One region of the Duganella sp. GW821-FHT07F09 genome, then DNA from elsewhere that is predicted to be linked to it. Evidence: riboswitches for the same ligand, from Rfam matches in the RefSeq annotation. Region 1 holds a riboswitch; the other holds the start of a gene.
The links. Region 1 has a riboswitch for glycine ahead of AC07P1_RS10025 (D-amino acid dehydrogenase). Riboswitches for the same ligand answer to the same signal wherever they lie in the genome.
Positions count from the first base shown of each region.

Region 2: it holds a riboswitch for glycine, as region 1 does, so the genes downstream of both, gcvT (glycine cleavage system aminomethyltransferase GcvT) here and AC07P1_RS10025 (D-amino acid dehydrogenase) in region 1, are expected to answer to the same signal.

Region 1 covers NZ_JBWKQJ010000003.1:336,705-352,511, forward strand. The annotation lists gene AC07P1_RS09990 (LTA synthase family protein) at 1-1,891, shown strand, start outside; gene AC07P1_RS09995 (PEPxxWA-CTERM sorting domain-containing protein) at 2,066-2,611, shown strand; gene AC07P1_RS10000 (DUF1330 domain-containing protein) at 3,031-3,420, shown strand; gene AC07P1_RS10005 (3-oxoacyl-ACP reductase) at 3,477-4,832, shown strand; gene AC07P1_RS10010 (ankyrin repeat domain-containing protein) at 4,860-5,393, opposite strand; gene AC07P1_RS10015 (lipid-binding SYLF domain-containing protein) at 5,655-6,482, shown strand; gene AC07P1_RS10020 (flavodoxin family protein) at 6,517-7,044, opposite strand; glycine riboswitch at 7,276-7,375, shown strand; glycine riboswitch at 7,376-7,489, shown strand; gene AC07P1_RS10025 (D-amino acid dehydrogenase) at 7,539-8,798, shown strand; gene AC07P1_RS10030 (DUF1801 domain-containing protein) at 8,806-9,234, opposite strand; gene AC07P1_RS10035 (IclR family transcriptional regulator domain-containing protein) at 9,306-10,088, opposite strand; gene AC07P1_RS10040 (4-hydroxyphenylpyruvate dioxygenase) at 10,215-11,099, shown strand; gene AC07P1_RS10045 (shikimate dehydrogenase family protein) at 11,092-11,937, shown strand; gene AC07P1_RS10050 (sugar phosphate isomerase/epimerase family protein) at 11,934-12,821, shown strand; gene AC07P1_RS10055 (porin) at 12,901-14,040, shown strand; gene AC07P1_RS10060 (MFS transporter) at 14,076-15,422, shown strand; partial or broken gene AC07P1_RS10065 (purine-nucleoside phosphorylase) at 15,637-15,807, shown strand, end outside.
Region 2 covers NZ_JBWKQJ010000015.1:29,693-45,499, forward strand. The annotation lists gene AC07P1_RS29690 (cache domain-containing protein) at 96-545, shown strand; gene AC07P1_RS29695 (methyl-accepting chemotaxis protein) at 558-2,186, shown strand; gene gcvP (aminomethyl-transferring glycine dehydrogenase) at 2,297-5,191, opposite strand; gene gcvH (glycine cleavage system protein GcvH) at 5,313-5,693, opposite strand; gene gcvT (glycine cleavage system aminomethyltransferase GcvT) at 5,740-6,867, opposite strand; glycine riboswitch at 6,943-7,065, opposite strand; glycine riboswitch at 7,110-7,207, opposite strand; gene AC07P1_RS29715 (ATP-dependent Clp protease proteolytic subunit) at 7,347-7,907, shown strand; gene AC07P1_RS29720 (hypothetical protein) at 8,014-8,208, opposite strand; gene AC07P1_RS29725 (methyl-accepting chemotaxis protein) at 8,379-10,244, opposite strand; gene AC07P1_RS29730 (DUF1631 family protein) at 10,486-13,044, shown strand; gene AC07P1_RS29735 (LysE family translocator) at 13,066-13,704, opposite strand; gene AC07P1_RS29740 (phosphatase PAP2 family protein) at 13,961-14,548, shown strand; gene smc (chromosome segregation protein SMC) at 14,661-15,807, shown strand, end outside.

The DNA.
Region 1 (15,807 bases):
GTTGCTCGGCCTGCTCATCCTCACGCTGTCGCGCGCCGGCCTGGTCGCCTGGCAGTGGAGCAGGGTGGCGCCCACCGGTATTCCGCTGCGGATCTTCGTCCAGGGCGTGCGGGCCGACCTCATCTTGCTCGGTTACTTCCTCGCCATCCCGCTGGTGTTGGCGCCGCTGCTGGCGCACCGGCGCACGCAGCGCCTGTGGCGCCTGTTGTCGGTCGGCTGGGCCACGTTCGCGTTGATCTTCATCGTGTTCATGGAAGTGTCCACGCCGCAGTTCATCATGCAGTTCGACGTGCGGCCGAACCGGCTCTTCATCGAATACCTGTCCTATCCGCACGAGGTCATCGCCACCTTGTGGAACGGCTTCCGCATCGCCCTGGTGCTGGGCGTTATTTCCACCATCCTGTTGGGTGTGGGCCTGTACCGGCTGCTCAAGGCCGCCTCGGCCAACATGGTCGCGTGGGGGCCGCTGAAGTTGCTGCTGGTGTGGCCGTTGCTGGTGGTGCTGGTGTTCGTGCAGATCCGCTCGACCACCGCGCACCGTCCGGCCAATCCGGCGCTGTTCGCGCTGACCGGCGACTCGATGGTCAACTCGCTCATCATCAACTCGCCGTGGTCGGTGTTCGACGCGCTCAACTCGATGAGCAAGGAAGCCAATTCGTCCGAGATCTACGGCAAGTATCCGCGCGAGAAAGTGTTCCAGGTCGTCAAGAGCGCGCCGTGGCTCAAGGACGCGCAGTTCACCTCCGCCGAGTTGCCGACCCTGCACAAGCAGGTCGCCACCGCCCAGCGCGAGCGTCCGCTCAACCTGGTCATCGTGCTCGAGGAGAGCCTGGGCGCGACCTTCGTCGAGTCGCTCGGCGGCGTGCCGGTCACTCCGGAGCTGGAAAAGTTGAAGAAGGAAGGCTGGTGGTTCGAACAGCTGTACGCCACCGGCACCCGCTCGGTGCGCGGCATCGAGGCGGTCGTCGCCGGTTACGGCCCGACCCCGGCGCGCAGCGTGGTCAAGCTGTCGCTGGCCCAGCAGAACTTCTACACCTTGGCGCTGGGCCTGGGCCAGAAGGGCTACCACACCGAATTCGTCTACGGCGGCGAAGCGCACTTCGACAATATGCGCGGCTTCTTCACCGGTAACGGTTTCCAGAAGGTGGTCGACCGCCGCGACATGAAGCCGGTGTTCGAAGGCAGCTGGGGCGCCTCCGACGAGGATTTGTTCGACAAGTCGCTGGAGCGCCTCAAGACGCTGCACGCGGCCAACAAGCCATTCTTCAGCCTGATCTTCACCTCGTCCAACCACGAGCCCTTCCAGTTCCCGGACGGACGCATCGAGCTGCACGACGCCGAGAAGCAGACCGTGAACAACGCCGTCAAGTACGCCGACTACGCGCTGGGCCGTTTCATCGCCCAGGCCAAGAAGGAGGCCTACTGGAAGGACACCGTGTTCCTGATCGTCGCCGACCACGACAACCGGGTCTATGGCGACAGCCTGGTGCCGATCAATAAGTTCCACATCCCCGGCTTGATCATGGGCGCCGACATCCAGCCCAAGGTCATCAAGACCATCGCCAGCCAGATCGATCTGGCGCCGACGATGTTGTCGCTGATGGGCGTGTCGAGCGAGCATCCGATGATCGGTCGGGACCTGGCCAGGGACAGCGAGACGCCGGGCAGGGCGTTGATCCAGTTCGACAACTACTTCGCCTGGCTGGAGGGCTCGTCGGCCACCATCCTGCGTCCGGGCCAGGAGCCGTTGCTGGGTAAGTACGACGCCGCCACCAAGACGCTGACCACCAGCGCCACGCCGCCCGATCCGCAGTTGGTGGACAAGGCCATGTCGCATGTGGTGCTGCCGTCCATCCTGTATCGCGAGCAGCGTTACAAGTTGCCGAAGTAAAAGCCGCTGCGTGGGGCGGATTTGCGCGCAGCGCGCAATCCGCCACTTGGCGGTCCCGCATAGCGCGTCGAGATTGTGTCCTCAACCCTTGGTGAAAGACATGGTGTTTCTTTTTGATAATTCATATATTATATGAACGTATCAATTAATTAACCATTCAAACGAGGCATTACAATGAAAAAGACATTAGGGCTGGCCGTGCTGGCCGCCACGCTTGTTACCGCCTCCGCCCACGCGGCCACGTTCGACTTTTCTTACACTTTCGCCGACAGCACGACAATCACCGGGAGGCTTGACGGCACGGCCAACGGCAACCTTGTCACCGATCTGTCGAACATTTATGTCAAACTCAACGGTGTCGATTTTGCCGGCAGCGGTTCGCTGTTCGCGGCCCGCTTCGACGGGAGACGTTGGCATGACGATCCGGTGGTCTCTTTTAGCGGCCTGGAAAATAATTTCTTTTTCTCGGATGGCCATTTTTTCGGTGGCTACGATGTCAATTACTTTACCCAACGTAGCGGGCCAGATGCCGATTTCAGCTGGGTGGAAACGTCTAGCGGCTTCAGGAGGAGTGACGTGCACACGGTTACGCCCGGGGGCACCTTGTCCGGCTGGACGCTGACTGCCGTCACCGCCGTTCCTGAGCCCGAGACGTATGCGATGCTGTTGGCCGGATTTGGTCTGCTCGGCGCGGTTGCGCGTCGGCGCAGGCAAGCCTGATTGCCGACGTCAACGCGAATGGACGGCTTTTTTCGGCGCGGGCGGCGCCGCCGGCGCTACGCCGGCTGACTGCCAACGTCGAGCACCCGCAGTGCGAAGGCGCGGCCCCACGGCGTGGTGATGTCCTGCCGTCCGTCGGGATCGAAGTTACGGATCATCTCGTTCACGCCGTTGACACCCAGGGTCGAGAAGCCGTCTACCGTCCGTACCTGGCCAACGCGCGGGTGGACGGCAAACCGGGTTAGGCGTGGACCGTTCGGACCGGATCGCCGTGGTCGAGAGTCCTCGCTTCGGGCAATTTATCAGCCGGAAAGGGCAAACGGTTATGCCGGTGACCATGACAAAATTCTTGTCATGGATACGGGTTCGAAGGTGACGGCATGGTGCGGTCGCGGGACCCGTCCTTCATCGAGAGACCTATGCCTACCTTCATTCGCACCGCCGCCTTCGTCACCGCCGTCGCCTTGAGCGCGAGCGGCCACGCGCAACAGGATCAGCCAGCCACACCGGCGCATGGCTACCTGATCGCCAATTTCAATATCCATGATCAGGCTGGATTTCAGAAGTATCTGGACGTGGTCGGGCCGATTGGCGCGAAATACAAGTTGAAACTCGTCGTCTTCAATATGAAGTCCAGCGCCGTGGAGGGGAGTCCCAAAGCGGTTAGCGTCGTCGCCGAGTTTCCGAGCCTCGCCGAGGCACAGCGCTTTTACTACTCGCCCGAATATACGGCGGCCAAGCAGTTGCGCATCGCTGCGACCGAAGGGACGGTGGTGCTGACGGAGGGCTTTGTGCCGCCACCACGATAATCCCGCCGGGCGGGGCAATGGCATAATGACGCGCTACCGACCCCAAAGAGAAACACATGTCCGATTTGTTAATGCGCTTGAACGGCAACCCGCTCACCGGCGCCATCGCCAAGGCGATCGGCCTGCCGAATCCCGTGCCGCTGTCGCGCGAGGCGGGTCCTTATGTGGAGCGGCCGTTCGATGGCAAGCGCGTGCTGTTGTGCCGTACCGCCGGCGGCTATGCGGCCGACGCCATGGCGGCGGCCTTGGCGCGCGCCGGCGCGGCAACACTGGACGCACCGCCCGCCAACTCCGGGCCGCTCGATATCGTCGCGATGGACGCGACCGGCTGCGTGATGCCGCAGGATTATCGAGCGTTGTACGACGGCTTGCATCCCGTCGTGCGGCGGCTGGTCCGCAATGGCCGGGTGCTGGTGCTGGCGGCCGATCCCGGCGCGGCGGCCACGCCCGTCGCGGCCGCCGTTGCGCGTGGTGTCGAGGGATTCGTGCGGTCGCTGGCGAAGGAGATCGGCGCGAAGGGCATCACTGTCAATCTCGGCTATGTGGCCCGCGACGCGCTCGATCGGCTCGATGGCCCGTTGCGGTTCTTCTGCGGCGCCCGCGCCACCTATGTGACCGGTCAGGCTTTTCACCTCGCCGGCAGCGTCGCCGCGCCCGCCGGCATGCCCTCGACGCAGGTCTTGTCCGGTAAGGTCGCGCTGGTGACGGGTGCCGCCAGGGGCATCGGACTGGCCGTGGTGGAGCGGCTGGCGCAGGAGGGCGCCACCGTGGTCGCGCTCGACGTGCCGGGCGCGGCGGACGATTTGCACAAGGCCTGCGACCGCTACGCCGCCGTTCCCTTCCTCGCCGATATCGCGGCGCCGGACACTGCGGAGCGCCTTGCCGGTTTCCTGCTCGAACGCTTCGGTGGCGTCGACATCGTGGTCCACAACGCCGGCATCACGCGCGACCGCACGCTGGCCAATATGCAGGAACATTTCTGGGATCTGGTGGTGCAGGTCAACCTGGCCGCCGTGATGGCGATAGACCAGCAATTCCTTGAGCGCGGCGTGCTGCGGGACGAGGGCCGCATCGTTTGCCTGTCGTCGGTCAGCGGCGTGGCGGGAAACTTCGGGCAGACCAACTACGCGGCGTCGAAGGCCGCGCTGATCGGTTATGTCACGGCGCAGGCGCCTTTGCTGGCGCCGCGCGGCATCTGCATCAACGCCGTGGCCCCGGGCTTTATCGACACGCCGATGACCGACGCCATGCCCATGGTCGTGCGGGAGATCGGCCGGCGCCTGAATTCCGTCAAGCAGAGCGGTCAACCGCGCGACGTCGCCGAACTGATCACCTTCCTTGCCACCCCGGGCGCGTTCGGCATCACCGGCGCGACGCTGCGCGTTTGCGGGCAGGGCCTGATCGGGGCGTGACGCCGAGCGCGGGAATCGGGACGTGGCTTACGGGTTTTTTGCAGCCAGCAGGGCGGCGGTGTCCTTCGCCCCCATCGTCTGCGCCAGCGAGATCGCCGTCATGCCCCGGCTGTCGACCGCGTCGACGGCCGCGCCGCGTTCGATCAACAGATTGAGGATATCGGTGCGGTTGAACATGGCCGCCATCATCAGCGGCGTCTTGCCGTCCGGGCTGGCGCCTTCGATATCCGCGCCATGGGCCAGCAGCAGTTCGGCGATGTCCAGGTAGCCTTTGTAGGCGACGCCGGCCAGCGGCGTCTGTCCCTGATCGTTGGGCACGTTCGGATCGGCGCCCGCTTCGAGCAGCACGCGCGCCGTGTCCAGGTGGCCGTGATAGCACGCCAGCATGATCAGGCTGTCGCCTTTTTCGTTGCGGAAGCCGACGGGCAGGCCCTTGGCCACCATCCCGGCCAGGCGCTCCGCATCGCCGGCGCGCACCAGCGTGAAGACGCCGCGTATGAATTCCAGGGTTTCGGCGTCCATCGCCGGGGCGGGCGTTGCCGCCTTTTCATTCTCTGCCATGTCTCGCCTTCATCAAGTTATTTCGGGGTAACGATAAGTATGCCTGAGTTCAATTTTAAGCGATGTACGCTGTCGCACCCGCAAGGCAGAGTCGCGCGCATAGCAGACTCAAGACCTGATGCTCTTGCGCGGGCGCAGGTGCGGGTCGGTTTTTTCGCACACTTTGTGTGAGATCAAAGGCGTTGCCGGACCTCCGGCGCTAGCATGATTTGGGTACGCACCTGCGTACGAGATTGTATGGAGCGCACAAAGGGGGAAACTATGACGATCAAGCGTAAAAAGCAGGCGGCAGCGCTTGCATGGGTGGCCGCGACGTTGCTGTCCGGCGCGGCGGTGGCCCAGTCTGGAAGCGGGCAGAGCGACCAAAGCGGCACCAGCGGCCAAAGCGGACAAACCGGATCGAGCGGACAGGGTGGCTCGGCAAGCCAGACTGGTGAGAGCGCCCGGAGCGGGCGTAGTGACACGGGCAATCTCGGCGCCAAGCCCGCCCAGCGGGCATCGCAACGCGTCAGCGACGCGCTGTCGGTGGTGCGCCGGCTGGAAGCGGAGCCGCGCATGAAACAATTGCTGCAACAGGCAAAAGGCGTGCTGATTGTCCCGTCGTATGGACGGGCGGCGCTGGGCGTGGGCGCCCATGGCGGTGCCGGCCTGCTGCTGCTTAAACGGTCGGACGGCACTTGGAGCGGGCCGGCGTTCTACGACCTCGGCGGCTTGACGGTCGGCCTTCAGGCCGGCGCGGAAGGCGGGCCGCTCGCGCTGGTTCTCAACAATGAGAAGGCGGTCAACGAGTTTATGAAGAAAAACAATCTTGCCCTGAGCGCCGATGCCGGCCTTACCGTGCTGAACTGGAGCCGGCTGGCGCAGGGAACGGCGGGCACCGGCGATGTCGTGGCCTGGAGCGGGACCAAGGGCTTGTTCGGCGACGTGGCGACGGTGGGTATCAATGATATCCGCTTCAACCAAAGCCTGACCAATGCCTATTACGGCCGGACGTTGTCGCCAAGGGAGATCGCGGCGGGCACCGTCAGCAACCCGCAGGCCGAGCCGTTGCAGCAGGCGCTGGGCCAGGCGGCGACCATCGCCCGTTGATGCCAGGGGCGCCGCCCCTCCGCCCCGCCACGGTCTACACCGGGTGTGTCAGCGGGGCGGACGGCGCCGACTCTTCATGGTCCCGCTGGACGATCGCGAGTTCGCTGGCGAAATCGGCCAGCGCTTGCTGGTAGTGTCCCGACAGCACGTCGCTCTGGCGCAGGCACAGGCTGGCGATGGGCAGTGTGTTGCACATTTCCGCCATCGACGTCAGCACGTCCTGGCCGTCGCCGCTCCCGGCCGTGCAGAACAGCCCGATGCGGCGGAAATGCTCGCGCTGCCGCAGGATGTAGCTGCGCATCGGCGCGCTCATTTGTCCGGCCCAGACCGGCGTGCCGAGCAAAATGAACGGATAGTCGGCAGGGCGGCGTTGCGCCGGGGCTATCTCGCCCGGCAGCTTGCGCCAGCCTTGCCACGCCGACCGCAGGAAGCCGGCGGCGCCGTCGCGCGGACGTAAATCCTGCAGTCGCTCGATGTCGGCACCGCAGGCCTGGGCCAGCGTGTTGGCCACTTTGGCCGTCACGCCGGTGCGAGAGTAGTACACGATGAGGCAAAGTTTCATGGCAGCTCCTTTCAGCGCAAGGCGGCCGGCGTGCCGGGTCTTCGCTGGTTTGACCGACAAGGGACGTCACGGTTCCCCGCCGCGACGATTGTCTGCCGTCCGTCGCCGCCGGTGCTGTGCCGGGTCAAGCTTATGGCGGCTAGATGATTGCCACCATGCCATCCGCAAATCCAACGGGGATAGTAAAGCCGCAATTTTTCGGGTAAGCTAGGCGCGTTGTGGCCAAAAACCACCGCCGTATCGGGAGAGACTGTTCCAGCCCAGGCTGACGAACGGCGCCGAAGGAGCAACCGCCCCGGAAACTCTCAGGCAAAAGGACCGATACAGCACTTTAAACTCTGAAGAGCGGCAGGACTCGGACGTCGTCCCCCCGCACCGAAGGAGCAAGCGCTGCCGCCATCGCGGCCCGGCGTGAATCTCTCAGGTCCAGAACAGAGGGGGTGTCTTTGCGCATGTGCGCCGAGACCATCCCCTTTGACGGTCTGGAGTCCTTCATGAAAACCATAGCAATCATTGGCGGCGGCATCACCGGCGTCACCACCGCCTACGCCCTCGCCAAACGCGGCTTCTCCGTCACCCTGCTGGAACGCCACCGCTACGCGGCGATGGAAACCTCGTTCGCCAACGGCGGCCAGCTGTCCGCCTCCAATGCGGAAGTATGGAATCACCGTTCCACCATCGCCAAGGGACTGAAGTGGATGTTGCGGAACGACGCGCCGCTGCTGGTCAATCCCAAGCCGAGCTGGCACAAGTTGTCGTGGTTCGCCGAATTCATCGCCGCCATGCCGCACTACCGCGACAACACCGTCGCCACCGCGCGGCTGGCGCTGGCCGCGCGCGAGCACCTGTTCCAGTGGGCCAGGGACGAGGACATCGCCTTCGACCTCAAGCGGGAAGGCATCCTGCACATCTACCGCGACCGCGCGGGATTCGAGCACGCCGCCGGGGTATCGAAGCTGCTGTCGCAGGGAGGCCTGTCGCGCCGCGCCGTCACACCGGAGGAGATGCGCGCCATCGAACCGACCCTGCGCGGCGACTATTACGGCGGCCACTACACCGTCAGCGACAGCACCGGCGACATCCACAAGTTCACCACCGGGCTGGCGCGGGCGGCGCAACGGCTGGGCGCCGAATTGCGCTTCGGCCAGCACGTCACGGCAATGCGGGCCGGCATGGACGGCGTGGACATCACCGTCGAGGAGGATGGTTTCAGCGCCACCAGCCGCTACGACGCGGTGGTCGTCTGCGCCGGCACCGCCAGCCGCGCCATGGCGGCCATGCTGGGCGACCGCGTCAACGTCTATCCGGTCAAGGGTTATTCGATCACGGTCCACCTGAACGACGCCGCCAGCCGGGCGGCCGCGCCGACGGTCAGCCTGCTCGACGACGAGACCAAGCTGGTGACCAGCCGCCTCGGGGACGACCGCTTCCGCGTGGCCGGCACGGCCGAATTCAACGGTTTTAACCGCGATATCCGCGCCGACCGCATCGCGCCGTTGGTGAATTGGGTCCAGCAGTGCTTCCCCGGGGTGAGCACGCGCAGCGTGACGCCATGGGCCGGACTGCGGCCGATGATGCCCAACCTGATGCCGCGCGTGGGGCGCGGCAAGGCGCCGACGGTGTTCTATAACACCGGCCACGGGCACCTGGGCTGGACGCTGTCGGCGGCGACGGCCGACATCATCGCCGATACCATTTGCGTTGCATCTGGCCGGGAGGGCAGCCGGCCCGCGCGGGTCGCGCAAGTGGCCTGACGGGTTTTTACATCCGCTCGCCGGGCAGCAGGCTGGCTTGCCGCACCCACTCGGCGAATTGCGCTTCGTCGAGTGGGTCGTTCTCACGCAGGTCGAGATGGCGCACACCGGCGGTTTTGGACGCCCCCGGCGGGAGCGGATCGAGAAAGCCGCCGTTGAAGAAGGTGACTTTGACATACTTGGTAAAACAATGAAAACCCAGGAACCAGCCTTGGTCGGCGATCCCGTATAGCGGGGTGTTCCATTTGACCGCCTTGTTCACGCCGGGTATGGTGTGGGCGATGATCTCGTCCAGACGTCGTCCAAGGTCGCTTTTCCAGCCCGGCATCGCCGCGATGTAGGCCTGCACCGGCGCGTCGCCGTAAGCTTTGGGGATTTGCGGATTGCCGCCCGATAGCAGGACCGGCACGGCTTTGGTATCTGGTTTTGTCGCCATGGCGTTAGCTCCACCGATAGAAGTGTGAGCAGCCCAGGATACGCGATTTTCACGCACCGGCGGCGCCGCGATCACACCCACAACATCAATGTATTGGCCGTGGCCTGCAGCGCCGGCACGCAGCGCGCGCTCGCCTCGGCCCGCGATGAACTGGCCGTCATCATCGACACGCTGAGCGCTCCGATCAGATTTCCGCGCCGGCTCTTGACCGGCACGGAGATGCCGCGAAAACCGATCTCGTACTGGTTTTCGGTGACAGCGAAGCCGCTCTCGCGGATCGCCACCAGTTCCTCGAACAGCTGCCGCTTGTCCGTCACGGTCAGGTGCGTGTAGGCGATCGGCTCCACCCGCGCCAGATAGGCGTGCAGCGCCTCGTCCGGCATGGCCGACAGCAGCACGCGTCCGGCCGTCGACGCATAGGCGGGCAGGCGCGTGCCCGGTTCGAAGCCGCTGGTGAGCTGGCGCGGCGCGTTCACGCGGCTCACGTACACCACATCATCCCCCTCAAGCACCGAATAATTGGTCGACTCCTGCAGCTCCGACGTGAGCTTTTGCAGATAGGGCAGGATGGCGCGCGGCAGGCGCGCTGAATCCAGATAGGAGCGGCCCAAAGTCAGCACCTTGGGCGTGAGCCAGAAGGTTTTGCCGTCCGTGGCGGCCATGCCGGTGTGGACCAGCGTGAGCAAATAACGCCGCGCGGCGCTGCGGCTGATCGCCACCTTCTCCGCCAGCTCGGTGGCGGTCAGGCGCGCGGTATCGTCGTTGAAGGCGGTGATGACGTTGAGGCCCGTGATCAATCCATCGATCAGGTCGCGCTCGGCGACATGCACATCCAGTAGCTGCGGCTTTTTCATGTTTTGTGCGCTAATCGCGCAAGTGGGGCGATTGGCGCAGTATAGCCGGTTTTCACGGGTTTTTTTGCGGCGCGGTGCTTCCTATACTGGCCTGACCTTAAGCACAAAAACGCGGGAGACCCTCACATGATCATCAAGGAACAGCTGCCGGAACCGAATAATCCGCTCGGTATCGCCGGCATTGAATTCATCGAATATGCCACCTCGCAGCCGCTGGCGCTGGGTGCGCTGCTCGAGCAGATGGGCTTCAGCGCGACCGCCCGCCATCGCTCGCGCGAAGTGACGCTGTACCGCCAGGGCGGCATGAACGTGATCGTCAACGCCGATCCGCGTGCGCTGCCGCAGGGGGAGGAGGGGCCGCAAGCGACCGTGATCAGCGCCATCGCGCTGCGCGTGCGCGACGCCGACGCGGCCTACCGGCACGCCATCGACATGGGCGCCTGGGCCATCCAGACCCGCGCCGGGGCGATGGAACTGAACATCCCGGGCGTGCACGGCGCCGGCGATTCCATCCTCTATTTTGTCGACCGCTACGCGGACTTCTCGATCTACGACGTCGATTTCAAGCTCATCCCCAATGTGCCGGCACGGCCGGAGGCTGTCGCGGGTCTGTACTTCTTCGGTGTGGTGCAAGCCATCGGCGAGGGCCGCAGCGCCGAGTGGGTCGATTTCTACCAGCAGTTGATGGATTTCCGTCCGCTGCCGGAGGGACGCTACTTCGGCGTGGTGCCCAAGGGCGTGCTGCTGGAGAGTCCTTGCCACAGCTTCTATCTGCAACTGGTGGAGCCGCCGGAGGGCGCAGGCGGCCTGCAATGGGAGGAACAGTTGATCCGTGTCGGCCTCGGTGTGCCGGACGTGATCGGCGCGGTGCGCGAGTTGCAGCGGCGCGGGATCGTCTTCATCGACCGCGCGCCGCAGGCGCCGACGGAACGCGGCGCTCTGACCCAGTTGTATCGCGGCGGCGTCAGTTTCGAACTGGTCGCCGGCGCCCAGGGAGGCGGCCATGCTTGAAATTACCGGCACGACGCGCATTTTCCCGGTCATCGGCTGGCCGGTGGAGCAAGTCAAGGCGCCGACGCTGTTCAACGCCTACTTCCAGCGCCATGGCATCGACGCCAGGGTGATCCCGCTCAAGGTGGCGCCGCAAGGCTATGTGGCCGCCGTGCGCCTGTTGATGGGAATCGAGAACGTGGGCGGCATCTTCGTCTCGATTCCGCACAAGCCGATGAGCGTGGAGGCGGTCGACGTGCCCAGTAGCCGCGCGCTGCTGGCCGGCTCCTGCAACGCCATCTACAAGGACGCGGACGGCCGCATCATGGGTGATCTGATCGACGGCGAGGGATTTGTGCGCGCCCTGGACCGAACACTGGCCGGCGCGCCCTTCAACTGGAGCGGGGCGCGGGCGCTGGTGGTCGGCAGCGGCGGCGTCGGTTGTGCCGTGGCCGAGGCACTGGCGGTGCGCGGCATCGCCGAGGTGGCGATCTGCGACAACCGGATCGAACTGGCCTTGGCCCTGCGCGGCCGCCTTCAGGCCGCGTTCCCGGCCTGCCACGTGGCGGAGGGCCTGCCGGTGGCCGAGGGCTACGACCTGGTGGTCAACTGCACGCCGCTCGGCATGCACGCCGATGACGCGATGCCCATCGACCTGCGCGGCGTGTCGAGCGAGTGCATCGTCGCCGATTGCGGCATGAAGATCGAAATGACCAAGCTGCTGGTCGAGGCCCAACGGCTCGGCTGCCGCATCCAGAAGGGCAAGGAGATGCTGATCGAACAGGCGCCCCTGTACCTGGCGCTGTTTGGCTGGCCCGGCGTGTCCTCCGACGAATTCCGTGAATTGGGGGCGCTATGAATCTGGCTAACTTCGGCATGGACAGCATCACCCTGGCCGGCCCGCTGGAATCCAAGCTGCGCGCCTCGAAGGCCGCCGGTTTCTCGCAACTGATGCTGTGGGCGAAGGACCTGGCCAACCATCCGGGCGGCATCGGGGAAGCGGTGCGGGTGGTGCGCGCCAGCGGCGTGCGCGTCACCGGCATCCAGGTCATGCGCGACTACGAAGGCTTGGAGGGCGCGCTGCACGACTACAAGCTCGATATCGCCAAGCAGATGCTGCTGGTCTGCAAAGCGGTCGGCGCGCCGTTGCTGATGGTGTGTTCGAGTACATCCAGCCATGCCGTCGGCGACATGGACAAAATCGTGCGCGACTTGGCCAAGCTGGCCACGCTGGCCGTGCCGCTGGGCGTGAAGGTGGGCTACGAGGCGCTGTCGTGGGGCCGCCATGTGAACCAGTACCAGCAGTCCTGGGAAGCGGTGGAGCGGGCTGGCCACGCCAATCTGGGTGTGGTGCTGGATTCCTTCCACATGCTGGCCAACGGCGCCGATCTGACTGAACTGGACGACATCCCGGCACACAAGATCGCGCTGGTGCAGCTGTCCGACTACATGTGGCGCGATTTGCGCAGCGCCGAAGAGCGGCTGGAGACTGCGCGTCATCTGCGCGTGTTCCCCGGCGAGGGCAGCCACGCGAAGGAGCTGTCCGTGATGCTGCGCCAGTTGAACCGCAACGGCTACCGGGGCGACTTCAGTTTCGAGGTGTTCAACGACGATTACCTGCAGTTCTCTCCGGAGGTGGTGGCGCAGCGTGCCTACCGCTCGGCCAAGTGGGTGACCGACCAGGTGCTGCGGCGCAGCCTGACCGTTCTGCAGGCCACCGCGGGCCACGCGGCGATGGCATAAAGGCCGCAAACGGCCGAAAACAAGCGAAAAACCGAGGTGCGTTACCTATAAGCGCACCCATAACAACAACGAGACAATCATGAGACAAACCTTGACAGCGGCCGGCGTGCTGGCGCTGGCGGCCGCCTGCGCCCCGGCACAAGCACAAACACACGCCCAATCCGGCACCACCATCTATGGCACCTTCGACGAATATATAGGTGTCATCCGCAGCAGTAGCGGTGCCCGGGTCACGGGGCTGAACGACGGCGCCATCCTGCGCAGCCGCCTTGGATTCAAAGGAGTCGAGGACATCGGCGGCGGCTACCGCATCACGTTCACGCTGGAGCAGGGCATCGGCGCCGATAGCGGCAGCGCCGCCGACGCCAATCGCCTGTTCGACCGGCAGGCGTGGCTGGGCGTCGTGACGCCGGTGGGCGAGTTCCGCGCCGGGCGCCAGAACACCCAGGTGTTCTACATCGGCGGCGCCATCGACTACACCGAGCGCACCACTTTCGGCTCCATGTTCAATACCTTCGGCGTACCTTCGCGTTACGACAACGATCTGTCCTACAAGTCGCCGCGCATGGCCGGGGTGCAGCTCGATGTGCACTACGCGCTGCCGGAGAACACCGCCGTCACGAACAACAAGGGGGTGTGGCAGCTGGCGCTGGACTATCAGAACGGCCCATGGCGCGCCGGTTACGCGGGCGTGCTGGCGACGCCCAACCGCGCCACCGCGACGGTGCGGGAGCGTATCGAGTACCACAACCTCTATGTCAATTACCAGTACGGCGCCGGCAAGATCTATCTGGCGGCGGGACGCAGCAACAACTCCACTTCGAACGCCAACGGTGCCAACGCCGGCGCGATATTGAGCCTGGTCGGCAGTCCGAACAACTTCTTCGCAGGGACCGACGCCAACGCGCGGCGCTACTACAACCTGTGGGAGCTCTCGGCCGACTACCGGGTCGGCCCGGCATTCCGCGTCGGCGCCATGCTGGGCGGCGCGCACGACACCAGCGGCGGCGGGGCCAGTGTGCGTTCGGCGAATGTGGGCGCGTACTACGACCTGTCGAAGCGCACGCAGTTGTACGGCTTCGCCAGCGTGATGAAAAACGACGACGCGGCGGGTTTTCGCTTTAGCAGTTCGGCCGCGCCGTCTGCCAATCTGGCGGGAGACGACATCAACGGCCGGCGCCTGACCGGGCTTCAGTTGGGCATCCTGCACCGGTTTTAACGCACTCGGACTACACTTACAATCTGGAGGAAGACATGGCTATCACAACGATTTCAATGCAGGCGTCCGCAGAGACGCGCGAACCGGCGGCACAGGAAGCCCGTCCCGAGCCGAAACGCTCGCCACGCAAGGCGGCTTTCGCCAGCTGGATCGGCAGCGCCGTCGAGTACTACGACTTCTTCATCTACGGCACGGCCGCCGCGCTGGTGTTCGGAAAAATCTTCTTCCCCTCGTTCGATCCGGCGGTCGGCGCGGTGGCGGCCTTCGCCACCTTCGGCGTGGCTTATATCACGCGTCCCCTGGGCGCCGTCATGCTGGGCCACATAGGCGACAAATACGGCCGCAAGAAGGTGTTGACCTTCACCTTGCTGCTGATGGGCGTGACGACGTTCGCCGTCGGCCTGCTGCCGACCTACGAACAAATCGGCATCGCCGCGCCGGTGATGCTGGTCATCCTGCGCATGCTGCAGGGGGTGTCGGCGGCCGGCGAACAGGCAGGCGCCAACTCCATGACCTTGGAACACGCGCCGGCGCACCGCCGCGCCTTTTTCACCAGCTTCACGCTGAGCGGCACGCAGGCGGGGCTGATCCTGGCGACGCTGGTGTTCCTGCCGGTGTCCGCGCTGCCCGAGGAGGACATGCTGTCGTGGGGCTGGCGCATTCCCTTCCTGCTCAGCGCCGTGGTGGTGGCGGTGGGTTTCTGGGTACGCCGCACGCTGCCCGAAACCCCGGCCTTCAAGGAGGAGGAAGCTGCCAACAAGGACGACCGCATGCCGCTGGTGGAACTAATCACCAACCACAAGTCCAACCTGGTGCGCGTGATCTTCGCCGCGCTGGTATCGGTCGTCAGTACCATCTTCAGCGTGTTCACCTTGTCATACGCGGTCAACACCATGCACCTGCCGCGCTCCACGATGCTGACGGTGCTGGTGCTGGCCAATGTCGTCGCGCTGTTCGCGATTCCGATGTTCGCCGCCTTGTCCGACCGTGTCGGGCGCAAGCCGGTGTTCATCTTCGGCGCGCTGGGGGCGGCGGCGCTGGCATGGCCCTACCTGTGGGCCATCGCCACGATGAACGTGCCGCTGATCTTCGTCTTCGGCCTGCTGCTGTCCGGGGTGGTGTACAGCGCCGCCAACGGCGTGTGGCCGGCGATGTATGGCGAAATGTTCGGCACCCGTGTGCGGCTGTCCGGCATGGCGATCGGCACGCAGATCGGCTTCGCGCTGGGTGGTTTCGCGCCGACCATCAGCGCGGCGATTTTGCAGCCCGGCGAGTGGGGCTGGGTGCCGGTCGCTGTTTTCGTCAGCATCACCAGCACCATCTCCGCCATAGCGGCGGCATCGGCCAAGGAAACCTATCGCACGCCGATGAACGAGTTGTAGGAGCGTGGCCGGGAAGCCGGCGCGTGCACCAGATTGACATCGACGCCGGCCTTGACGCCGGCGTTGCACCGTGCGGGTGCGGATTTCGAGTCGAATACCGTGTGGCTGATGGCACGTGGCTTGCATAATCGTCTGCATCGCCATCCTACAGGTATTCCGCCCGATGCCATCCGCCTCCCTTCATCTTCGTCAGTTGCGCGATATCGTGCTGGCTATGTTTCTCTTCTGCGGTGCTGTCGCCGCGCACGCGGCGGCCGGCAAGCCCAGACCCGTCAAGGTCATGGTGATCAGCATGTTCGCCCTGGAGGAGGCGGAATGGACAGGCAAGCTCAAACTCGATCGCGTGATACCGGTTCCGGGCCTGTCGCCGCTGTACCCGGCGGTG
Region 2 (15,807 bases), on a different contig from region 1:
TGTTTATTGGTAGGGCTGGCGCCAAGTTGAGACAACGCAAGATTGCGTGGGAGTACGAGGCGTAGATTACAGCATGTTACCTGCGGGGGAAAATCATGCGCGCCATATTCGGAATCGTCACATTGCTAAGCTGTCTATCGGTCAACGTCGCCGCCAACGCCGAGCCCGGCGAGAAGGATGCCATCGCGCTGGCCGAGAAGGGCGCGCTGTTCATCAAAACCTACGGCAAAGCGGAGATGATCGCCCGCATCAACCGCAAGGACCCGCTGTTCAACCAGGGCGCGCTCTATCTGGCGATGCGCGACATGCGCGGCATCACCATCGCCCATCCCACCACGGCGTTGATCGGCAAGGATTTCCTCGACGTGCCGGACGCCGACGGCAAGGCCTTCCGCCACGAGATGGTGGCCGTGGCCAAGGGCAGCGGCAAAGGGTGGGTCGATTACAAATTCCGCAATCCCGCAACCGGCAAGGTCGCACCCAAGAGCACCTACGTGCTGCGGGTGGACGACGTGGCGCTGGAAGCGGGCATCTACAAACACTGACCGGTCAATGTCATGCTTAGCAAACTTCGTATAGGTCCCAAACTGTTGTTGGCGCCAGGTGTGGTGCTGATCTTGTTGATTTGCCTGTCGGCCGGGGCCTACCTCGGCATGGTGCGGCAAAACGCCTCGCTCGAAAACATGGTGCAGCAGCGCGCGGTGCGCCTGAAGGCGACCGCCGACCTGGTGGCCGGCGCCAACCGCGCGCACACTGAAATCTACCAGCTGCTCACATGGATCAACGCCAGCTTCGCGCCGCCGCGCATCGACGCGCTGGTGCGCGACATCCACACCCGCCACGCGGCGCTGGACCGCCAGTTCGCGCAGCTGGAGATGGTGACCCAATCGAGTCCGGCCGAGCGCCGTTTCGTGGTGCAATCGCAGGCCGCGCATGCCCAGTATGTGAAGGCCATCGCCGATGTGATCGAGCTGGGAATGGCCGATCATTCGATGGCCGCCAACGCCATGTTCAAGGCCGAGCGGGCGTTCGACGTGGTGTCGCAGCGGCTCGACGAGCTGTCCAGGCTCGAACAGTCGCTCAGCGAGCGCGCCTTCACGGAGGCGGAAGCGGAGTTCACCAGCGTGTCGGTCTGGATGCCGATCATGGTAGCGATATCAATTATCTTGTCGCTATTGGTGACGATGGCGGTGCGTAACGCGTTGCTGAAGGAGGTGCGCGAGATCGGCGCGGCGGCGATCGATCTGGCCGAGGGCAACCTGACGGTCAAGAACCGGGTCTACGGCAGGGACGAGATCTCCGAGACCTCGCGCGCTCTCGACACCAGCATCCGCAACCTGAACACCACCCTCAAGACGATACTGGCGTCGGCCGAGTCGATGGACTCCGCTTCGCGCTCCGTGGTTCAAGGCAGCGTCGATCTGACCCAGCGCGCCGAAAGGCAGGCCAGCTCGCTGGGGGAGACCAGCGGCGCGATGCGTGAGCTCAGCTCCACGGTCGCGCAGACGGCGAACAACGCGCAACTGGCCAATCAGCTGGTGCGCTGCGCCACCAACTTCGCGGTGCGCGGCGGCAGCGTGGTGCAGCGGCTGGTGGTGACGATGGCGTCGATACGCGGCAGTTCGCGCAAGGTGGTGGACATCGTCGGCGTCATCGACGGGCTGGCGTTCCAGACCAATCTGGTGGCGCTGAACGCGGCGGTGGAGGCGGCGCGGGCCGGCGCCCAAGGCGAAGCGTTCGCCCAGGTGGCCAGCGAGGTGCTGACCCTGGCGCAGCGCTCGGCGACGGCGGCGCACGAGATCAAGGCCTTGATCGCGGAGTCGGTGGCCGAAATCGAGGGCGGCGCGCGCTCGGTGGAGGAGGCCGGCGACAGCATGGCGGAGATCGTGGCCTCGGTGCAGCAGGTGGGCGACATCATCGGCCAGATCAGCGAGGCCAGCGCCGAACAGGCCCAGGGCTTGCAGGGCGCGCACATGGCGATCCTCGAGATGGACCAGGTGACGCAGCAGAATCTGGCGCTGGTGCGCCAGGCGGCGGCGGCTTCCACGGGCTTGCAGCGGCAGGCGCTCAATCTGTCGGAGGCGGTGGCGATGTTCAAGCTGGAGGAAGGGCAGGAGCCGAACGTCCCCCAGCAACCGGGCTCGCCGCGGGTAGTGCGCCTGCGGCTGGCGTCGATTAGGAATTGAGCGCACTCACAGGCCGGTGGCGGCTCACGGCGGATTACGCGCTGCGCGCTAATCCGCCCTACGTGTTTCATCTTCGTGCACGCGCTCCCGGCCGGTGCGCGTGCCGTCAATTACTCGTAGTCGCTCATCGGCGCGCAGCCGCAGAACAGGTTGCGGTCGCCGTAGACGTTGTCGGCGCGGCCGACCGGCGGCCAGTACTTCTGCTTGCGCAGCGACGGCACCGGATAGGCCGCCACTTCGCGGCTGTACTTATGCTCCCACTTGTCGGCGGTCAGCACCTCGGCGGTGTGCGGCGCGAACTTCAACGGATTATCCAGCTTGTCGAATTCGCCGCTCTCCACTTTGGCGATCTCGCCGCGGATGGCGATCATGGCGTCGATGAAGCGGTCCATCTCGGCCTTCGATTCGCTCTCGGTCGGCTCGATCATCAAGGTGCCGGGCACCGGGAAGCTCATGGTCGGCGCGTGGAAGCCGAAGTCCATCAGGCGCTTGGCGACGTCCTCGTTGCTGATGCCGGTCGCGTCCTGCAGCTGGCGCAGGTCGATGATGCACTCGTGCGCCACCAGGCCGTCGTGGCCCGAGTACAGCACCGGGTAGTGCGGCGACAGGCGGCGCGCGATGTAGTTGGCGCTCAGGATCGCGGTTTCGGTCGCGGCGGTCAGGCCTTCGGCGCCCATCATCGCGATGTACATCCACGAAATCGGCAGGATGCTGGCCGAGCCGTATGGCGCTGCGCTGACCGCGCCGATGCCGGCGTTGTCGCGGATATAGCCGTTCGAACGCTGGTTCGGCAGGAACTTGGCCAGGTGGGCGCCGACACCGATCGGGCCGACACCCGGACCGCCGCCGCCGTGCGGAATGCAGAAGGTCTTGTGCAGGTTCAGGTGCGAGACGTCGCCGCCGAACGCGCCCGGGGCGGCCACGCCGACCAGCGCATTCATGTTGGCGCCGTCGATGTAGACCTGGCCGCCGTGCGAATGGATGATCTCGCACAGCTCCTGGATGCCTTCCTCGAACACGCCGTGGGTCGAAGGGTAGGTCACCATGACGGCGGCCAGGTTCTTCGAGTGCAGTTCGGCCTTGGCCTTCAAATCGGCCAGGTCGACGTTGCCGTTGGCGTCGCAGGCGGTGACCACCACCTGCATGCCGACCATGTTGGCCGATGCCGGGTTGGTGCCGTGCGCCGACGACGGGATCAGGCAGATGTTGCGATGGCCTTCGCCACGCGACTGGTGGTAGGCCTGGATCACCAGCAGGCCGGCGTATTCGCCCTGCGAGCCGGCGTTGGGTTGCAGCGAGATGGCGGCATAGCCGGTCACCGCACACAGCATCTCTTCCAGCTGCGCGATCATTTCGCGGTAGCCGATGGTCTGGCTGTCCGGCGCGAACGGGTGGATGTTGGAGAACTCGGGCCAGGTGACCGGGATCATCTCGGACGTCGCGTTCAGCTTCATGGTGCACGAACCCAGCGGGATCATGGTGCGGTCCAGCGCCAGGTCCTTGTCCGCCAGGCTGCGCAGGTAGCGCAGCATCTCGGTTTCGGAGTGGTAGCGGTTGAACACCGGGTGCGTCAGGTAGGCGCTCGAACGGGCCAGCGACGCCGGGAACGATTCGGCGACGGCCGCTTCGACGGTGTCGAAGGCCGGGCCGTGGGCCGGGCCGCCGACCGGATGGGCGAACACGGTCCACAGCAGGGCGATGTCTTCGCGCGTGGTGGTCTCGTCGAGCGAGACGCCGACGTGCGAGGCGTCGATCACGCGCAGGTTGACGCCGTGCGAGTGGGCCGACGCGTGCAGCTGCTCGGCGTTGGGGACGGCGACGGTCAGCGTGTCGAAGAAGGTGTCGTTGGTGACGGTGTAGCCGAGCGTCTTCAGGTTGGACGCCAGCACGCCGGTGTAGCGGTGCACGCGCCGGGCGATCTGCAGCAGGCCTTTCGGGCCGTGGTAGACGGCGTACATCGACGCCATCACCGCCAGCAGCACCTGCGCGGTGCAGATGTTGGAGGTGGCTTTTTCGCGGCGGATGTGCTGCTCGCGGGTTTGCAGCGCCAGGCGGTAGGCCTTGTTGCCTTGTGCGTCGATGGTGACGCCGACCAGGCGGCCGGACATGCTGCGTTTGAATTCGTCGCGGGTCGACAGGTAACCGGCGTGCGGGCCGCCGAATCCCAGCGGCACGCCGAAGCGCTGGCTGTTGCCGACGACGACGTCCGCGCCCCATTCGCCCGGTGGCGTGAGCATGGTCAGCGCCAGCAGGTCGGCGGCGACGACCACCATCGTGCCCTTGGCCTTGACCGCCTCGACGCCGGCCTTGTAGTCGCGCACCACGCCGTTGACGCCGGGGTATTGCAGCAACACGCCGAACGCGTCGCCGATGCCGGACAGTTCGGCCGGGTGGAAGCCCTTGACTTCGATGCCCAGCGGCTTGGCGCGGGTCTCGACCACTTCGCGCGTTTGCGGCAGCACGTCATCGGCGACGTAGAACACGTTCGACTTGGACTTGCCCACGCGCTGGATCAGCGTCATCGCTTCGGCGGCGGCGGTGCCCTCGTCGAGCATCGAGGCGTTGGCGATGCCCATGCCGGTCAGGTCGGTGACGGTCTGCTGGAAGTTCAGGATCGCTTCCAGGCGGCCTTGCGAGATCTCCGGCTGATACGGCGTGTACGCGGTGTACCAGGCCGGGTTTTCGAAGATGTTACGCAGCACCACGCCCGGAGTCAGCGTGTTGTAGTAGCCCTGGCCGATCATCGACTTCAGGACCTTGTTCTTGCCGGCGATTTTTTTCAGCTTGTTCAGCGCTTCCTGCTCCGGCATCGGCTGCGTGTACGCGCCCAGCGGCAAGGTGGCCTTGTTGCGGATGTTGGCAGGGACGATGGTGTCGATCAGGGCGGCGCGCGAGGCGTAGCCCAGGACCGCCAGCATGGCTTCCTGTTCTGCGGCGTCGGGGCCGATATGGCGTGCGATGAAGGCGTCGCGGGCTTCGAGTTGGGTCAGGCTGGAGCGGGTCATGATTTGTCAGGGCCAAAAGAGATGCGAAGTGCCGGCGCGGCGCGCGGGCAAGGGAGGCAAAACGAGCAAGCAGGCAAACTAGCGCGGGGCCGGCGCCAGGCCGGCCCCTGTCGAACCGTTATTACGCTTCGGTGGTCTTGCCGTAGGCGGCGGCGTCCAGCAGGCCGTCGATGGCGCTGGCGTCGGCCGGCTTGATCTTGAACAGCCAGGCGGCGTAGGCGTCGGTGTTGATCGATTCCGGGGCGCTGGCCACGTCTTCGTTGACGGCGATGACTTCGCCCGACACCGGCGCGTAGATGTCGCTGGCCGCCTTGACCGATTCCACCACGGCGGCGTCGTCGCCGGCGGTGTAGCTCTTGCCGACCTTCGGCAGTTCGACGAAGACGATGTCGCCCAGCGCGTCTTGCGCGTACTCGGTGATGCCGACGGTGACGGTGCCGTCAGCCTCGGCGCGTACCCATTCGTGGGATTCGGTGTACTTCAGGTCTGCAGGAATATTCATGTAAGGCTCCAGAGGGTAGGGGGGCTAATTCGGGTGGCTAAAACAATCAAACAGCAAGGATTTTACCGTTACGGACGAAAGGCAGCTTGACCACCGAGGCGGCCAGCTTCTTGTCGCGGATCTCCACGTGCACGGTGTCGCCGGCGGCCACGCCGTTGGGTACGCGCGCCAGCGCGATGGCCTGCTGCATGGTCGGGCTGAAGGTGCCGCTGGTGATCTCGCCGACGGCGTCGGTGCCGGCCACGATGACTTTCTGGTGGGCGCGCAGCACGCCGCCTTTTTCGCGCAGGATCAGGCCGACGAACTGGGCGTTCTGGCCCATCGCCTGCAAGGCCGCCTTGCCGATGAAATCGCGCTCCGACACCAGGTCGATGGTCCAGGCCAGGCCGGCGTCGAGCGGGTTGACGGTTTCGTCCATGTCCTGGCCGTACAGGTTCATGCCCGCTTCCAGGCGCAGCGTGTCGCGCGCCCCCAGGCCGGCGGGCTTGACGCCGGCGGCGGCCAGCGCGTTCCACAGCTTCTCGGCCTGGTCGGCGGCGACGCCGATCTCGAAGCCGTCTTCGCCGGTGTAGCCGGTGCGGGCGATCATCGCCTCGCCGAAGGCGGCGCTGTGCGCGAAGGCGACGTTGAACGGTTTCATGTCGGCGGTGCCGGCCTTCGATTCTGGAATGACTTCCCACACCTTGGCGCGGGCGTTCGGTCCTTGCACGGCGATCAGCGCCATGGCGCTAGCGCGGTCGCCATCCCTGCGCTGGGTGATCGTCACGCCGCCGTTGGTGGCGGTGTTCTGCGCCTGCATCCAGGCCACGTCTTTTTCGGCGGTGCCGGCGTTGACGACCAGGCGGAACCAGCTTTCGTCGATGAAGTAGACGATCAAGTCGTCGATGACGAAGCCCTGCGGGTTGAGCATGCACGAGTACAGCGCCTTGCCCGACACCTGCAGCTTGTCGACGTTGTTGGCCAGCAGGCCGCGCAGGAAGGCGCGCACGTCGGCACCCTTGATGTCGACCACGCACATGTGGGCGACGTCGAACATGCCGACGTCGGTGCGCACGGCGTTGTGTTCTTCGATCTGCGATCCGTAGTTGACGGGCATGTCCCAACCGCCGAAATCGACCATCTTGGCGCCGGCGGCGCGGTGTGCGTTATTGAGTGGGGTGGCTTTGAGCGTCATGATTCCTCGGTCCAAATCGAAAAGGGGTTAACAGAACATACAAGGAACGGCTAAAAAGCTGTTTCCGCAATGATCGCAGACCCCTCTGTCCTTGGTACCTGAGAGATTACGGGCGAGCCATCCAGCCGGACTCGGTTCCCGTGCGCCCCTTCGGTGGGCCGCCGGCGTATGCCGCGGCCGCTCTCCAGAGTTGGACCAGTTGGCATCCCGCCGTGATCAAAAATCAAACGGCGGCCGCGTTGGTCCCTTGATCGGTCCTTTTGCCTGAGAGTTTTTGGGTAGTGCCCCTTCGGCGGCCGCGTTGGCCAATTGGCCCGCAACCCTCTCCCGATCAAGACTCGGGAATATATGTCAGAAGGGCTTGAATGTCAATCTTGCGGGCAAGGCCGAATCAGGGCCGCGCACGAATGGCGAACAATAAAAACGCCATATAAACAACTATTTGCTAGAATAAATCACACCTATTCGAGAGCCCACCCATGAGCCAAGATCAAAATTCCTACGAGGGCCACGCGTGGTTCACCCTGTCTGGCGACGTCAATAGTGACATGGTGCGCCGTGTCTTCGACGCCGTTGCCGATATGACGGAGGACCGCATCACCACCGCCCATATCCTGATCCAGTCCAACGGCGGCTATGTCAGCGACGGCATCTGCCTGTACAACTACCTGAGCAAGCTGCCGATCAAGATCGTCACCTACAACGCCGGCGCCGTGGCGTCGATCGCGGTGATCCTGTTCCTGTCCGGCGAGGAGCGTTATGCCAGCGACACGGCGCGTTTCATGGTGCATAAATCGCACGCCAGCGCCCCCCACGGCGCCCGGCCGGACGCGCTGCGCATCATCGTCGAAGGCTTGCAGGCCGACGACGCCCGCACCGAGCAGATCCTGCGCGACCATGTGCAGCTGACCGAGGAGCACTGGCGGACGCATGCGTATTCCGACCTGCACCTGACGGCGGCCGAGGGTGTGGCGGTGGGAATGGTCAACGCGGTGAAGGACTTCGTGCCGCCGCGCGGACAGCGCGTGGCCAATATTTGAGTGCAAGTTCGGATTGCAAGTTCGGATTGCAAGCCCGGATCGCAAGCCGAAAACGGAGCGGCGCCAGGGAGGCGCCGCCGATGCCGCTAATTATGGTGCAGCCTGATTAGCGGTTTTTGTTGCCCGTCTGTTTGTTGCCGTCATTTTTGTGGCTTTGCCGGCCGGCTTCCACATGTTGCTCATGTGTGCCGCCCTGGGTGCCGGAGCGCGAGCCGCTGGAAGAACCCTGGTCGCCCGATTGCTTGCTGCTGCCCTGATTGGAGCCTTGCTTGCTGCTGCCGCCTTTTTGATTCGAGTTCATTTTAATTCCTTTGTGAAAGTGAAAGAACGTACTCGCCAAAAGCGCGCCGTGCCTACTGGAAGGACTGGCGACGGTACGCGTTTCTGGTAGGGCAATGATGCGTTTTCGCTCAGGCACTTGCTATCGGAGTGCGTCTTGGGGCACTGTAGGAGCATGCCTCGCACTCGACCTTAAAACTCTTCCCACTCCACTTCATTGCTGAGTTTGCCGGATGCTTTGCCGAGCCCGCTTGTGGAGCCGGCGCGGCCGGCCTGGCTGGTCTTGGCGCGCGCCTCGGCGCCTGCATTGGCGCTGTTGGCCGGGCCGGTATTGGCGCTCGGGCGGCGTGGGGCGTCCCCGCGCCGGTCCGGCGACGGCAGCGCCGGCTTGATCCGATCGCGCCGGGTGCTGGACGGCAAGGGCGGCATTTCCTGGTCGCCCGGGATATTCGCCGCGCCCGTCATGCCGGCGGCGGCGCCCAACGAAGGCTGCGTTCCTGCGTCGCGGTACGCGCCGTCGTGTACGGCGAACGCGCCGATCGCCTCGTTCAGCTTGCCTGTTTCATCGCGCATCGACGACGCGGCCGCCGCCGCCTGCTCGACCAGCGCGGCGTTTTGCTGGGTCGCCTGATCCATCGCCGCGATCGCCTGATTGACCTGCTCCAGGCCGGCGGTCTGCTCGGCGCTGGCGTCGGCGATTTCTCCGATCAGTCCGGTTACCCGCTGGACGCTGCCCACCACCTCGTCCATTGTCAGGCGCGCCTGGTCGGCCAGTTGCGTGCCGCGCACGACCTTGTCGACCGAGTCGTCGATCAGGCTCTTGATCTCCTTGGCCGCCGCCGCGCTGCGCTGGGCCAGGTTGCGCACCTCGGAGGCGACCACGGCGAAGCCACGGCCTTGCTCGCCGGCCCGCGCCGCCTCCACCGCCGCGTTCAGCGCCAGGATGTTGGTCTGGAACGCTATGCCGTCGATGACGCCGATGATTTCCGCGATTTTCTTCGAGCTGTCGTTGATCGACGCCATGGTGCCGACCACCTGCTCGACGTCGTTGCCGCCGCGCACCGCGACCGCCGACGCCGACACGGCCAGCTTGTTGGCCTGCACCGCGTGCTCGGCGTTTTGTTTGACGGTGGCCGTCAGCTGCTCCATCGACGAGGCGGTTTCCTCCAGCGAGGCGGCCTGTTGCTCGGTGCGGCTCGACAGGTCCAGATTGCCTTCGGCGATCTCGGCGGAGGCCTGGCCGATCGCCCGCGCGCCGCTTTGCACCTGGACGATCATCGTCGTCAGGCTATCGTTCATGTGCTGCATCGCTTGCAGCAGCTTGCCGGTTTCATTGTTGGAGCGCACCTCGATGCGGGTGCTCAGGTCGCCGTCGGCGATGCGCTGCGCCACCAGCATCACCTGCCGCAGCGGCGCCGAGATCGAACGCGCCAGCCACAGCGCCAGCAGCGCGCCGAAGCCGATCGCGGCGCCGAGCATGGCCAGCGTGGTGACGCGCGCGATCGTGTAGACCTGGCCGGCGCCGCGCGCCGCCTGCTGGCTACCCGACATATTGCTGGACAGTATTTTGTCGAGCTGGCCGTTGACCGCATCGAGGGCCGGCTGCGATGACCCTTTGAGGACGCCGACCGCCTCGTCCTTTTTGCCTTCGTTGGCCAGCGCCATCATTTTGTCGTGTTCGGCGAGGTAGGCGACGGCCATTCGTTGTAATTCGGTCGCCTCGGCCTTGACGTTTGCATCGTTGACCGTCCTGCCAAGCCGGTCGGCATTGTCACGGAACGCGGATAGTGCGAGACTTAGTTTTTGCTCGGAACCTTCGATACTGGCCTTGTCGCTGATAACCACGTGCTCCAGTTTGCGTAATTCCTGCAGATCGTTTTTCAGCGACAACGCGGCGATGGTCTGGGGCAGCCAACTGCCCGACAATTGCGTCGATGCCTGATTGATCTCGCCCATGCGCGAGAGCGAACTCAGGCCCAGCAGCACGGTCAGGACCAGTACGGTGGCAAAGGCGACCAGCAATTTGCTGGAGGTTTCCAGGTTATGCAGGAATTTCATGGGTGTCCTTGGTGAGGGAAGCGGCGGCGGGGGCGGGAACGCGGGGCGGACCAGATGATGATGTTAAGCAAAGTCCAAGCTTGTTCATTGCGCCTCGTCAAAGCCGCTGTTGGAACGGGGAAAGTGGTACAGGGCCCGCAAACGGGCAAAAAAATCCCGAATTCTTTCATTGTTGGTATTGCCATATGGAAATACTGTGTAAGAATGGGGTCTACGGATCGATCACCAGCAGGCCGACACGATGGCTAACACTTCAACCACTCCGATCACCAGCGTTGCGCCGAAAAAGACGGTCTCGCCGCGGCATGGCTTGCTGGAGGACTTGATCGGTATCGCCGTCAAGCATGCCGGCGACCAATATCTGGAACTGGCCACCAAACTGGCCGGCGCGCTGATCGACGCCACCGACGGCGATACGCGCGCCATCCAGCAACGGCTGCGTGCCGGCAATATGCTGCGCAACCGCCACTTCGCGTTCCTGCACCTGGCGACGGAGGCCCTGGAAAAAGCGCTGCGGCACGAAATCGCCGAGTTGGCGCCGGTCGTCAAAGATCAGCGGGGCGGCGCCGACCAGCCGATGTCGCTGGTGCCGTTCGAGGAAATGGATACCAGGGTGGCGCTCGGCGGCGTCAGCAAGCCGTTCGAATCGCTGCATTCGGACGCCTTGCAGACGCTGAACGTGCGGCTGGCGTTCCTGTTGGACCGCGATATCTTGCGCGTGAGCCAGAACCCGTTCCGCCCGGAGGTGTTCCTGGTGGCCTTGCAGCGGGCCTGGCTGGAATTCGATCCGGAGCCTGAATCGGCGCCCTTGTTGCAACCGCTCATCAAACCAGGCATGTTCATCGAACTGGGGCCGATGCTCGAGGCGCTGAACCTGGCGTTGCAAAGCAAGGGCGTGCTGCCGGGCTCGGTGGACGGCTACAAGGGGCGCAAGGCCGACGCCGCCAGGGCGGCGGCCGGCGAGCGCGCACGCGGCAACCAGGCGGCGCTGGCCCAGCAACTGCGCCAGTTTTTCGCCTCCAGCGACGTCGCCGGATCGGCCGCCGGCCAGATCGTCGACAACATCGCCGGCGGCCTGCTGCAGGGCGCCGGCGGTATCGATCTGAGCATTCCGGATTTGCCGATGTCGGCGCTGAATTCGGGCGCCGTCTGGGTGCCGAACGCGGCCGGGCAGGGCGCGCCGGCGCAGGCGATGGGCGGTGCGGCGGGCGCGGCGGGTGTGGGCCTGGCCGCCGCCGGCTTCGGCGCCGCCGCGGGTTCGGCGCCGGGATACGCCCCAGGGGGCGCGCCCGGCGGCGCATGGGTGCAAGGACCGGCGCAAGGTTTCCATTCGCGGAGCGTCAGCAACGAGCAGGCGCAGCGGCAGTCGCAGATCGGCGCCAAGCAGCCCCTGTTCGCCTATCTGGCGCGATTGCAGGCCACGGCTGCCGGCGCGGTCGGCAACGACGAGGGGGGCGGCGCATCCAAGGGCGAATCCGGGGGCGGCCCGGCGCCCGGCGGCGCGGCCGTCCCGGCCAACGTGTTCTACCTGCCCAACATCAAACAAAGCGTGCCGCAAGGCAGCCTGACACGTGCCGACGAAAGCACCATCGATTTGCTGGCGGCGATCTTCGACACCGTGTTCAGCGACCAGAACATCTCGCAGGAAATACGTGACCTGATCCGTTTCCTGCAGATTCCCGTGCTCAAGGCCGCGCTGGTCGACAAGAACTTCTTCTTCCAGGAGGAACACCCGGCGCGCCGCATGATCGATTTGCTGTCGCGCATGGGCTGGGAGCAACGCAAGGGGCCGGAAGATCCGCTGTTCAAGGCGATGCGGCGCAGCGTCGACCGCGTCGGCCGCGACTACGACCAGGAACTGTCGGTGTTCGCGCAGGCGGTCAACGACCTGGAAGCGTCGATCCAGGCCGAAGAGCGCGCCGCCGCGGCCGCCATCGCCGAACCCATCGCCGCCGCGCTGAAGCAGGAAAAGATGGCGGAATCGGCCAAGCTGGCGAAGAACGCCGTGGCCTTGCGCATCGGCACCGGCGAGGTCATCGCGGTGGTGGAAGCCTTCCTCGAACAGCGCTGGGTCTCGGTGCTGACCGTCGCCTACAGCATCGAAGACGGCAAGCCGGGCGCCGTCAACAACGCCACCAGGGCCATGGACGAGCTGATCTGGAGCGTGCGCCCCAAGCTGAACGCCGACGACCGCAAGCTGTTGATTTCGAAATTGCCAGGCATGCTGGCGACCTTGAACAAGTGGCTCGACGTGATCAAGTGGCAGGACGCCGACCGCCTGCAATTCTTCGCCGAGCTGGCCGAATGCCATGCCTCCATCGTGCGCGCGCCGCTGGACCTGTCGCCGGAGCGTCAGTTGGAAATATCGGTGCAGGTAGCGAAGCAGGCCGCCGAGCGGCGTCTGGAATTGCAGGCGAAAGCCGACGCGGCCGACAAGGCCGAGGCCGACGCGCGCGCCAGCCAGCCGGAGCTCGAAGCGGCCGAGGAAGAGGCCGCCATCGAGGTCGAGGGGCTAAGGCGCGGCATGTGGCTCGAGTTCGCGCAACCGGACGGCGGCCGGCGCAAGGTCAAGCTGGCGTGGATCAGTCCGCTGCGCACCTTGTATATCTTCTCCACCGCCGCGCGGCAGGAGGCTTTTTCGGTGTCGGGCGAGCAGTTGGCGCGGCAATTCCGGGAAGACACCGCGCGGGTGGTGCGCAACGACGGCGTGGTCGCCCTCGCGCTGTCCGAAGCGCTGGCGCGCGGCGCCGTCAACGACACGTCCGCCAGTCCGGCCCGGCAGGCGTCAGCCTTCGGTTGAGGTGCGCCCGGCCGCGTCGGATTACTTCACGGTCAGCAGCGCGCCGCCCATGCCGATGAACAAGGCGCCGGTGGTGCGCTTGGTAAAGCGCGAGCGGGCCGCGCTCTGGCGCACCTTGCGCTTCATCCACGACGCGCACGCCACATAGAAGAAGTGCGAGAGCAGCGTGCAGGCGGTGAAGGTCGACGTCAGCAGCAGGAAGCGCGTCGGGTCAATGTGATCGTGCGGCATAAATTGCGGGAACACGGCGGTGAAGAACAGGATCGCCTTGGGATTGCTGACCGCCACCAGCAGACCGGAGCGGAAGGTGCTCCAGCGGCTGGCCTGAGCGACCTGGACCGGCTGCGCTGAGTCGTCGGCCGGGGCCGGCGCTTTCGAAGCCTGGCGCCAGGTTTTCACGCCGAGATAGATCAGATAGGCGGCCCCGGCCACCTTAAGCGCGCCGAACGCCAACGCCGAGGTCTTGAGCACCAGGCCGAGGCCGGCCACGGCGGTGGTGGCGACGATAAACACACCCAGCGCATTGCCCAGGGAACTATACAATGCGCGCCGCGCGCCTTGCGTGGCGGCCGTCGAGATGGCCATCAGAACGCCCGGTCCGGGGCTGAAGGCCGCCGCCAGGGAAACGGAGAGGAACAGCAGCCAGGTCGAGAGTGTCATAAAGCGTATCCGATCAAACAACAGTGAGTATGAGCAACAGTATGCCACGCGCCGCCCGAGGCTGCTGGCGGGACTGTTTTTTGGCGGCGGGCACCTTCCTTGCATGCTTATCTTTCGCCTTAGTGAAGTTGGTGCGCGGCAATTGTTCGGTCAAATACGGCCGGGTGTGCTTTAATGATGGTGCAGTGCAAAAAAATTGAAAGGCGGTGATTGGATGATGTGGTGGCATGCTTTAAGCGTAGCGGGTAGTTTGGCGGTGACGGGACCAATCGGTGTGGCGATCGGCGTATGGCTGCTCGCGGGCAAGTCCTGGAGACTTTCATGGATGTGGGCGCTGTTGTTCGGCATAGGCATGACCTTGGTCGTCGTGACCAAAATGGCGTTCGTGGGCTGGGGCATCGGCGTAGAGTCAGTCGAGTTCGCGGGCTTTAGCGGCCACGCGATGCGTGCCGCCGCCGTGTATCCGGTCGCCGCCTTCCTCGCTTTCAGAAGTTCCAGCAGCGGCATCAGGTACGCGGCCACCGCCGCCGGCGTCGTCTTCGCCATCCTGATCGCCATTTCGCGCGTGCCCATGATGGCGCACTCGGTCTCCGAGTCGGTCACCGGCTGCATCCTGGGGCTGACGATCGCCGCCGCCTTCATCCGCTTCGCCAGCACCGAGCATCATTGGGCGCTCAGCCGCATGCTGGTCGTGCTGTGCTTGCCGATCGTGCTGATCGCGCCGCGCGTCGAGCCGGTGCCGGCGGAGCAATGGATCACCCAGGCCGCGCTGTACCTCTCCGGCCGCGACCAGCCCTACACCCGCGCCATGTGGGCGGAGTCCAAGCATCGCGGGCACGAGTAGAGTTGTAACGCGGACCCCGGCTCCGGCCGGGGTTTTGACCGTGTTATGACCTTATTTAATGCGCTAAATGGTATTATTGTGATCTTTTACAGCCCATAGCCCAGATAATCACGTGCGTCTATCTTCCATTAAATTGTCGGGATTCAAGTCTTTCGTTGATCCCACCAATTTCCAGGTGCCGGGCCAGCTGGTTGGCGTGGTGGGACCGAATGGTTGCGGCAAGTCGAATATCATCGATGCCGTGCGTTGGGTGCTGGGGGAATCGAAGGCTTCGGAGCTGCGCGGCGAATCGATGCAGGACGTTATTTTCAACGGCTCGACCCACCGCAAGCCGGCCGGGCGCGCCTCCGTCGAACTGGTCTTCGACAACAACGACGGCAAGGCCGCCGGCCAGTGGGGCCAGTACGCGGAGATCGCCGTCAAGCGCACCTTGACCCGCGACGGCACCTCGACCTATTACATCAACGGCCAGCCGGTGCGCCGGCGCGACATCCAGGATATCTTCCTCGGCACCGGCCTCGGTCCGCGCGCCTACGCCATCATCGGCCAGGGCATGATCAGCCGTATCATCGAATCGCGTCCCGAGGAACTGCGGGTGTTCCTCGAGGAGGCGGCCGGCGTCTCCAAGTACAAGGAACGCCGCCGGGAAACCGAAAACCGTCTGCACGACACCCGTGAAAACCTGCTGCGCGTCGACGACATCCTGCGCGAACTGAATTCGAACCTGGAAAAGCTGGAAGGCCAGGCCGCCGTCGCGACCAAGTTCCACCAGCTGCAGTCGGACCAGGAAGAGAAGCAAAAGCTGCTTTGGCTGCTGCGCAAGATCGAAGCGGAAAACGAGCAGAAAAAGTACTTCCGCGAGGTGGAGCTGGCGCAGAACGATCTGGAAGAGCAGACCGCGAAGCTGCGCAACGTCGAGGCGACCCTGGAGCACATGCGCCAGGCGCACTTCGCCGCCGGCGACCGCCTGCACACGGCGCAGGGCAGCCTGTATCAGACCAACGCCGAAATCGGCAGCCTGGAAGCGCAGATCAAGTTCGTCATCGAGTCGCGCGGCCGCCTGCAATCGCAGCTGGCGGCGCTGACCGCGCAGCGCGACCAGTGGCAGAACCAGGCCACCGAATACGGCGGCCAGATCGAGGAGGCCGAATTCACGCTGGAAGAGCTGTCGGCCAAGGTCGAGCAGTCGCAGATGATGGCCGAGCAAAAAGGCGAGGCGTTGCCGATGCTGGAGCAGGCCTGGCGCGAGGCGCAGACCA